Linked DNA regions of Methanosarcina siciliae T4/M. The protein of the gene in region 2 binds, or shares a complex with, the protein of the main gene of each other region. Links are inferred from orthologs where the notes say so. Each region holds a gene or a part of one and is shown on either strand. Other genes may lie near its edges.

Evidence for each region.
Region 1: the proteins of MSSIT_RS00485 (region 2) and fen are in contact, whole or in part, in a crystal structure (PDB 1RXZ), measured with the Archaeoglobus fulgidus proteins. The link is inferred for Methanosarcina siciliae T4/M from one-to-one orthologs. Residues at the interface, in WP_010877842.1 of Archaeoglobus fulgidus: Asn43, Val44, Ala45, Met46, Pro120, Arg121, Pro123, Leu125, Gln151, Met192, Ser194, Asn218, Tyr219, Pro220, Ile237, Leu238, Ala239, Pro240, Arg241, Ile242, Glu243, Ser244; in WP_010877775.1 of Archaeoglobus fulgidus: Lys326, Ser327, Thr328, Gln329, Ala330, Thr331, Leu332, Glu333, Arg334, Trp335, Phe336.
Region 3: the proteins of MSSIT_RS00485 (region 2) and rnhB are in contact, whole or in part, in a crystal structure (PDB 3P83), measured with the Archaeoglobus fulgidus proteins. The link is inferred for Methanosarcina siciliae T4/M from one-to-one orthologs. Residues at the interface, in WP_010877842.1 of Archaeoglobus fulgidus: Val39, Ala42, Asn43, Val44, Ala45, Met46, Leu125, Asp168, Ser194, Asn218, Tyr219, Pro220, Ile237, Leu238, Ala239, Pro240, Arg241, Ile242, Glu243, Ser244; in WP_010878125.1 of Archaeoglobus fulgidus: Ala74, Ile178, Ala179, Ile183, Arg190, Ser195, Asn196, Leu197, Arg198, Gln199, Lys200, Thr201, Leu202, Asp203, Phe205.

Annotation. Positions count from the first base shown.
Region 1 is NZ_CP009506.1:4,203,996-4,207,033, reverse strand. What follows is about bases 3-2,882. They hold fen (flap endonuclease-1), read right to left. Parts: upstream 2,011-2,882; coding sequence 994-2,010; downstream 3-993. Other genes in these bases: MSSIT_RS17620 (clostripain-related cysteine peptidase), read right to left, coding at 2,331-2,882; MSSIT_RS17630 (cation diffusion facilitator family transporter), read right to left, coding at 3-969. In the rest of the region: more of MSSIT_RS17630, read right to left, coding at 1-2; more of MSSIT_RS17620, read right to left, coding at 2,883-3,038. UniProt on the Methanocaldococcus jannaschii protein: Structure-specific nuclease with 5'-flap endonuclease and 5'-3' exonuclease activities involved in DNA replication and repair.
Region 2 is NZ_CP009506.1:103,782-106,775, reverse strand. What follows is about bases 72-2,907. They hold MSSIT_RS00485 (DNA polymerase sliding clamp), read left to right. Parts: upstream 72-1,038; coding sequence 1,039-1,776; downstream 1,777-2,907. Other genes in these bases: priL (DNA primase regulatory subunit PriL), read left to right, coding at 1,784-2,899; MSSIT_RS00490 (transcription factor S), read left to right, coding at 415-729; MSSIT_RS00495 (NUDIX domain-containing protein), read left to right, coding at 72-437. In the rest of the region: more of MSSIT_RS00495, read left to right, coding at 21-71; MSSIT_RS00475 (glyoxalase/bleomycin resistance/dioxygenase family protein), read right to left, coding at 2,967-2,994.
Region 3 is NZ_CP009506.1:2,298,200-2,301,084, reverse strand. What follows is about bases 150-2,876. They hold rnhB (ribonuclease HII), read left to right. Parts: upstream 150-1,040; coding sequence 1,041-1,712; downstream 1,713-2,876. Other genes in these bases: MSSIT_RS09770 (right-handed parallel beta-helix repeat-containing protein), read right to left, coding at 1,985-2,876; MSSIT_RS23160 (hypothetical protein), read left to right, coding at 1,755-1,988; MSSIT_RS09780 (acetolactate synthase large subunit), read right to left, coding at 150-495. Outside these bases: more of MSSIT_RS09780, read right to left, coding at 1-149; more of MSSIT_RS09770, read right to left, coding at 2,877-2,885. UniProt on the Methanocaldococcus jannaschii protein: Endonuclease that specifically degrades the RNA of RNA-DNA hybrids.

The DNA.
Region 1 (3,038 bases), 4.1 Mb from region 2 along the record:
CGGAAGACGATGAAAGTTCTCTCCGGATGCTCCAAGAGGATCTACGTGTACAACTGCGTTTGACAGATAATTCAGGCCATGGAGCATCCTATGTCTCACATTTACTGCAATTTCATGTCCTTCCTTAACGGAGAGCCCGGATTCTACTGCGATATTAACTTCAGCATAAAGCCTGTGTCCTATCCAGCGTACCCTTACCTCCGTAATATCCTTTACCTCTTTTACCTGGCTTATTACCTGCCGGATATCATCAACAATTTGAGGGTCAACTCCGTCCATCATGCGGGAAATAACGGATTTACCCGTTTCCAGGACTATACGGAGGATTGCAACTGTAATCAGGAGCCCGATTACAGGGTCTGCGAGTGGATATCCAAACCAGATGCCAAGAGCTCCTAAAAGCACTGCAAGGCTGGTAAACCCGTCTGCACGCGCATGGTATCCATCGGCAATTAGGGCAGCACTTCCTATTTCTTTTCCGACTTTTATCCTGAATTTTGCCACCAGCTCATTTCCCAGAAATCCAATAATTGAAGCTGTAGCCACAGCCCACAGGTAATCGACAGTCTGGGGAGCAAGAAGCCTTTGAACTGATTCGTAAGCTGCAACCACTGCACTGATGAAGATAAGAAAAACAATTAGCAGCCCTGCAAGGTCTTCTGCTCTGCCGTAGCCGTAAGTAAATCTTTTGTTGGGGTTTTTTCTGGAGAGCAGGAAAGCAAAACCCAGGGGAATTGCAGTTGCCGCATCTCCGAAGTTATGAATAGTATCGGCAAAAAGGGCTACACTTCCCGAAGCCCATACTACAAAAATTTGAAAGAGCGCGGTTAGCATCAGGCCTGCAAAGGACCATTTGACTGCGTACAGCCCTTTATCCGTGGAAATAATTTCGGGATCCACTACTCCATGGACATGGGAATGCGAGTGCTCTTTTTCTGAATGTTCCGGTTCATGTCCTTTTAGGCCCATATCTTCCTCTGCGCTTAAAACTCTTCAAAACCACTGGTCGAGGGTTTTCTGCCTTGCTCCTGACACTGCTTTAAGGCGTTCTGCAGCTTTTTCCACCCTCTCTGCGGAGAAGTCGTTCTTCTCTGATAGGAATTTGATGAGTTTTTCGGAATCCGGCTTTGTCCATTTAATTTCGTAGTTGTCGGTTACTTCAGGATGGATAAAAAGTTCCCTTATTCTGTCCAGGCCTTCGATTTCTACTTCTTTTTCCCGGAGCACGGCATGGATATCTCCATGCTTTTTTATCAGTTTGAGGGCGGTTTTAGGGCCTACTTTTTCCAGTCCTTTGTTATAGTCCGTACCGACGCAGATTGCAATATCGATTAACTGATTCCTGTTGACCCCCAGAGCCCTGAGGGTTTCCTCAAGGTCGATTACTTCAAGTTTGACATCAACATAGACATTCTTTCCGGGGAGCTTACGCTTTCCGGTGACAGCCATATTGCGGACAACTTTGGGGGCTCCGAAAAGAAAGGAATCATAGTCCTGTGAAGCAACATAGTCTGCGTCTTTCTTCAGAACCATGTGGGCAGCCTGTGCCTCTCCTTCACAGGGAGCCTGTATCCAGGGAATGCCCATTATTCCGAGGAGGTATTTTGAATCTTCAACGATTTCATGGTCGACCTTTGAAGATGCCTGAGCATACTTATAAGCAGCTTCAAGGTCCCCTTCTGCCTTTGCATTTGCCCATTTTTCCCGAGAAGTCTCCCTTACTTCTTTCCTCCGGCTCAGGGTTTCGGATTTCAGGTCAGGGGGCTTGCCGTCAAAAATGAAAACAGGTTTGATGCCGGCTTCAATCAGGCTTGCTGTCCTGTAGAGCAGCCCGGAAAGGTGAGAGGTCACTTTCCCTCTTGAATTAACCAGAGGACTTCCGTCCCTCTGGCGGATAATGCTCAAAAACTGGTGAAGGGTGTTAAATGCATCAACTGCAACCACTCGGTTTGAAAGGTCAGAAAGCTCTATTTTCCTTTTCTGAAGCAGATCTCCTATATCCGTGCCCATATTTTTTCCCTCCTGTGTATGAAATTCTTTTTTAGCCTCAGGTTTCTTTACTTTTACTCTCCGGTCTAAACTCTTTTACTTCCTGCGGGAACTTACGATCCTCAGGCAGTTTTAATCCGGGTACACTAGTTGCTCGGGACACTAGTTGCTCTTTACATCTTGTTCCCCGCATCTTGTTCCCGGTATCCCGTTCCTGGATCTCTCTTCCGATAACTCTGTTTTCTTGATAATAGACTTTATGTGTACCGAAGTTTTATCCCTGTTGCCAGATTAACGGCTTTTTGAGATGGAGGAGAATTGTTAAGGAAGTTTTCAGACAATTATTCCAGGATAATCTCCTTAGGTTCGCTCATATTGACGTTAAGGCGGTAATCTTCTGCATGGAGTGCGGTATAATAGGTCCTCTCAGGTAGAAAGTCGTAGACAAAAGCTGTATTTTCATCCATCTTAAGCCTTCCAAGCGTTGTCCAGTACTTAATGCCGGCTTCTCCGTAGACCGGGGCGTATGCAGTGATAATATCTCCGGGTTCGGGTTCAAGCACTTCTTTTGAGAACAGGATGTTTCCGTCGTCAAGGACTTCGTAGGGATTCATATAAGCTCTGACAGTCCCGTTGAGAGTATCCAGGTAAAGCTGAGTAAGACAGGATCTGAACTCCCCGTCTCTTTGAAGTCCCAGTTCGGTATCAAATATTCTGTCTCCGTTCTCGCTTTCTCCTCCGCAGACCGCATAAATAAGAGAGCTTTTCCCCGTTTTGGAGTTCTCTATAAAAATCCATTCCCCTCCCCAGGGGGGAAGGCTGTAGTTTGTGCCTCCTGAACAGGTAAGGGGCATTTTTCCTATGAGAACCGGACCTTCAGGGGAAGCTATAAAATACACCTGGTCTACCGAAGCCAGCCCGGAATCGTCTTCTACTGAAAAGGTATCTCCGGATTTTGAAATGCCGGGTTCGGTAAAGTCCGCACAGGTTTTCATGGCATAACCGTCAAGGAATTCCGACCATGTTTCTGAAATGGAAACCCTGCCGTA
Region 2 (2,994 bases):
GTGAACTTTGAAGGAGTTTTATGAAACACAATACCCCAAACCTGACTGTTGACGCTGTAATTCTCTTTAAAAACAAGCTTGTTCTGGTGAAGAGAAAAAACCCTCCATACCAGGGAAAATTTGCCCTTCCTGGTGGCTTCGTTGAAATAGGGGAAAGCACAGAAGAAGCAGCTTCAAGGGAAGCTTTTGAAGAAACGGGGCTTTCCATAGAGATTCTCAAACTCATCGGTGTCTATTCCGACCCTGAACGCGATCCGAGAAGGCATACGGTCTCGGTGTGTTACCTTGCGAAAGGATACGGAGATCCGAAATCAGGATCTGACGCTGATGCCGTTGAACTTTTTGAGTTCGATTCTATTCCTGAGCTGGCTTTTGACCACAATAAAATGATAAATGACGCAAAAAGTGATATTGATGCAGTTCTGTCCCAAATGTAAAAGTATGATGTTTCCTAAAGACGGCAACTACCATTGCAGGAAGTGTGGAAACATAATACCGATTGAAAGTGATGCAGAGAATTTTGTCTCTAAAGCCAAGATTGATGATCATGAAGTAGTGGTACTCGAAGGGGAGCAGACGTCAGGCCTGCCAACAACGAATGTAAAATGCCCGGAGTGCGGGAACAACACTGCAGCCTGGTGGCTCAGACAACTGAGATCCGCTGACGAGTCCGAAACCCGTTTCTTCAAGTGTACAAAGTGCGGGTTTACGTGGAGAGAATACGACTGAATTCCATAATTTTTCTTCCGGCCTTTCTAAAAAACGTAGTTCTGGAAAATGTACTTTTGGAAAACTAATTCTCAGGTCAGAACTTCTTTTATGTTTCAGGTAGAGCCTGAAGCTTTCTGATTTTCTGACCAAGATTTATATAGTTGCCGGGACTTTGAATCTACTGGTTTAACCAGATTCCATATATGGCTACTTATTCCTATTAGGGGTTTTCCCTAAAAGGAAAAAAAGTCCCAAATTGTAAGGAAATTTATATATCCAAGGATAGATAAGGGTTTAAGGCTTAAATTTATTTGATGGAGAAGAATCATGTTCAAGGCAGCAATTAATGCAGAGCTTCTGAAAGACGCGATTGCCTCACTGGCTGTAATTGTAGATGAGGTTAGGTTCAAAATTAAACCCGAAGGGATTTCGGTAAAAGCAGTTGACCCTGCCAACGTTGCAATGGGAATTTTTGAACTTGGGTCATCGGCTTTTGAGGAATACAGCGCTGATGAGTGTGAGATAGGACTTGACCTGAACAAGATTACCGACCTTCTGGGAATTGCAGACAGGAACGATACAGTCAGGATGGAACTTGAAGAAGAAAGCAATAAACTCCTGATCGATGTAGGAGGGCTGTCCTATACTCTTTCCCTGCTGGACCCTTCAACAATCCGTGCGGAACCCAGAGTTCCCCAGCTCGAGCTGCCTGCCAAAGTTGTCCTGAACGGTGCAGACCTTAGGCGTGCCGTAAAAGCCGCAGAAAAGATAAGCGACCATATGCTCATGGGGGTCTCCGGAGATACTTTCTATATGGAAGCTAAGGGCGATACAGATCAGGTCCGCCTGGAAATGGGCAGAGACCAGTTAATCGACCTGAAAGCAGGTGAAGCCTGTTCCCTCTTCTCCCTGGACTACCTGACAGATATAGTCAAGCCCACAAACAAGGTAAATGAGGTTACTCTCTCTCTTGGCAGGGATTTCCCTATCCTGATTGACTTTGAAATTGCAAACGGTGCAGGTAGAATATCTTACCTCCTGGCCCCTAGAATAGAATCAGACTAAGGATGGCATGCAGGCCGAAAAACTTGCATATTACCCATTTATTTCAGAAGCATCTGCCCACGTTGAAAACCTGGGAATTTCCCTGGAAAGCCTGCTCAATTCACGGGCTTACAGGACCGCAAGAGCTCGCGGAATAGAAAGAGTAAAGGAAGCTCTTGAAGGGGAAATAAAAAAGTCCCCCGTATCAGGGGAAGCCCAGGTGCTCTCTGAACTCCTTTCCTATCCCTTTGCCAGGATGCTGGTCGCCTGCGTGGATGACCAGCTTTTTACCCGGCGCTACGCCCTCGCAGAAGCCAAGGCTGCCTATACTTTTTTAAGAAACGAAACCTCGGACTTTTTGCTCGAATTCGGAGAAGACTTCGGAATCTCGGCAGAAGTCAGAGACTCCCATTTCAGTATGCATTTTACGGACTATATCCGCTTTTCCAATTCCCTCAAAGACCCCTCATGGAAACTGACAAACCGCCAGTTCAGGGCAGGGAAGATAAGAATAACAAAAGAAGAGTTTGCAAGGCTACTTGAAGAGGCAATCAGGGAAAGGATTGAACAGTCCTTTCCGATCCCTGAAATTCCTCCCGAAGTCTCCGCTTTCTGTGCCCCCTATGTCGCCGAGATAAAGGAACAATTCGAGGTTCAGAAAAAGAAATTCGGAGCTACGGACTTCGGGGCAGTTGAGCCCGAACTCTTCCCCCCCTGTATTTCCCATGCCCTTGCAAACGTACAGGGAGGGGTCAACCTTGCCCATTCGATGCGTTTTGCAATGACCTCATTTCTTCTGAACGTAGGAATGTCCGTGGACGAGATCCTGAACCTCTTCAACGTCTCCCCCGACTTTGACGCGGAAAAAACCCTCTACCAGATCGAACACATAGCCGGAGCTACGGGGAACGAGTACAAACCCCCTGCCTGCGATACCATGCGGACATACGGCAACTGCATAGGAAAAGACGGACTTTGCGCAAAGATCAGCCACCCCCTCGGGTATTACGAGAGGAGGGTTTTCCTGAAAAATAAAGAAAGGGAAAAAGAAGAGGGAAAAGAAAAAGAAAACGAAGAGAAAAAGGAAAAAGAGGAGAAAAAGGAAAAGAAGAACGAAAAAGGGAATGAAATTAAAGAGAAATGAAATTAAAGAGAAATGAAATTAAAGAGAAATGAAAAAGGGAATGAAAGGGCTGCCAACCACTGGATGATTATAGGAACTGCCTGACAAATTCCTCA
Region 3 (2,885 bases), 2.2 Mb from region 2 along the record:
GACAATCATCTCGGCCCATTTTGTAACCGGCTTGAACATACTCAGCAGATCGACAACCTGATGCGTCTCCTTATGGATACGGTTGAGGCCGACCTGGGCACTGATCGCCACCAAAGGAGTGCTATCGGTGAAGGCGTCGGCGGTTCCCAGAAGCAGATTAATCGCGCCCGGTCCCAGCGTGGATATACAGACACCCGCCTTGCCCGTAACGCGGCCATAGATGTCAGCCATGAATGAAGCACCCTGCTCATGGCGCACCACAATGAAACGGATCGTTGAGTCTCTCATAGCATCGACGAGTCTGATATTCTCCTCACCGGGGAGCCCAAAAATATACTCGACACCTTCGTTCTCAAGGCACCGGACCAGGAGCTGAGCTGCGGTGAGGGTGATGTCCTCTGCCACGATCTTCTCCTCTGCGCCCTTGCTCTTGCCTGCCGAGCTGGAGCTTCTGCGGGCCGACACGGCTTCTTGAAGACTCCCGTGAGTGGTCATCAATTACCCTCCTGTACTCTCTTTAACTACATCATTCGCGTCGTGATATGATCGGGTGCGTTGCGTCCTCCGGCTGTAATGCGTGCAGCTTCTATGACAGTTATTCCTGTGATTCTTCCTATCGCTTTTCATTTCATTCCCCTTCCCTTTTATATCCACCAATAATCATAATTATAATTTAAGTTATATATAATTATATTACTCTTCAGGACTAACTTATTCCGTCACAGAACAGACCCTTAATGCAAAAGCCACTGGTACTAACAGGAATTGTAGGAACCAGCATACATAAACCAAAAGTTCTTTTAAAATGGATGCCTATTCTTGCAGCCAGGGAAACATTATACCCTATGAGTAAACCAGAAAAGGCCATTGAATTGATTCGGTTCCGGATTTGAATTCCCTCCGAGGCTTGATACAACTATGCCTATGTCCAGTTGCAAGGGTCTTTTTTCTACTCCCCTTCCACCCATTATATTATTACTTTTCCTGATCCGTAAAACTTACAAAAGCCCTCTTCTCTCAAATCAGGAGACAGCCAGAAAATGATGATCGCAGGAATTGATGAAGCCGGAAAAGGTCCTGTAATCGGGCCTATGTGCATAGGAGGCGTAAAAATCGAGGAGTCCAGGGCCCATATCCTCAAGGTGCTTGGGGTTGCCGATTCCAAGAAACTGACGCCGAAAAAAAGAGAGCAGCTTGCATCCCAGATCAAAAAACATGCAGAAGGCTTCTTCATCCTTGAGATCAGCCCCTCTCAGATTGACGAACTCCGGAAAATTATGAGTATGAACGAGATTATGGTTATCTGTTTTGCAAAAGTTCTCGAACAGCTGAAACCGGATATCGTATATGCCGATGCTGCGGACGTAAAAGCCGAACGTTTTGCCGAAAACCTCCGCAGGCAGTACGCAAAAACCAGCCCCGCTCACGCAAAGAAAATAGAGATCATCTCCATGCACCAGGCAGATGCAACCTATCCCGTAGTCTCCGCAGCCTCGATCATTGCAAAAGTACGCAGGGACGAACTCATCGAAGAGCTAAAAAAAGAATGGGGCGTAGACTTCGGAAGCGGTTATCCCTCAGACCCCAAAACAAAAGCTTTCCTCTTGAAATGGGGAAAAGAACACGGCGGAAAGTTCCCGGAAATCGTCAGGCAGTCCTGGCAAACCGTAGAAAACGTAAGAAAAGAACTGGAAAAATCCGGAAAAGAGTAAAACCCGGAAAAGAGTAAAACCCGGAAAAGGTAAGGTCCGGACTTGAGAAATGCAGAATTTAGAGATTCAAAATTGATAAATCCAGGATCTATAAGTCCAGAATTCATGATTCCGGAATTAGTTAAGTTTTTCCCCAGGCCTGTCTGGCAGCCCCCTGAAAAAATAGAAGAGAGAAAAAAGTATGAAACTCCCCAAGAGTATGAAACTCCTGGATTTTCCTCTATCTTTTTAATTGCATCCTTTCTCTTCTTTTATGTTAAAAGAAGCCTTTTTTAATTCGTTACAAATGTCTCGTTGCCATCAACTTCACTCTCGTTTTCGGAAACCTCATATGAAGAAGTTTCATTCATCAGAGGCATGTAATCTTTACTCCCGGTTGTTTCATTGATAACGTACGGAGTGTCACCTATACGGTCTCCGTTAGCGTCTTCTCCCGAATATTTTTCCCAGTAGTTGCCTGTTGAACTGATGTTCCAGAAGTTAGTCCCATCGTCCTCAGCATTGATGTGGTTGAAAAAATCGTTCATGTAGACCGTGTTATCAGAGGAATCATTAAAGTATAATCCTACACCGTTCAGGTATAAGGAATTATTAAACAGAACATTGGACTCAGACATCAGGCTAAAGATTCCATATTCGTTCTTAGAAATCGTGTTTGACATCAGAGAGTTCATATCAGACGTTTCAAGGGAAACTCCTTTCATATTTGAGTCAGCTGTGTTGTTCATAAGGGTGTTATTTGCAGAATTATACAGCAGGATTCCCTTATCATTTGTTAGCACAAGGTTGCCTAACAGTGTGTTTTCTTCAGAATTCTCAAGGGCAATCCCCTGATATCCAAGACTCACAAGGTTATTTACGAGGTAGTTTCCCTTCGCTCCTGCGAGAGAAATTCCCACATCATTCATTATCAGAGCGTTGTTACTTAAAGAGCAATTTTCAACTCCTTCAAGGTAAATCCCCACCTCATATTCTTCCCCTCCGGAAGACACACCGGAAATAAAGAAACCGTCTATTGTGACATTGTTTGAGTTAACGTAAAAGACGTCTTCATCCGAAACCGTACCCAGCACATAAGTGCGTTTTCCCGGAGCCTCTGAGGAAGAGTTTGCAAGAATTGAAATTTTCTTATCTACCTTTACGTTTTCCTTATATATTCCGGGGTTTACGAGA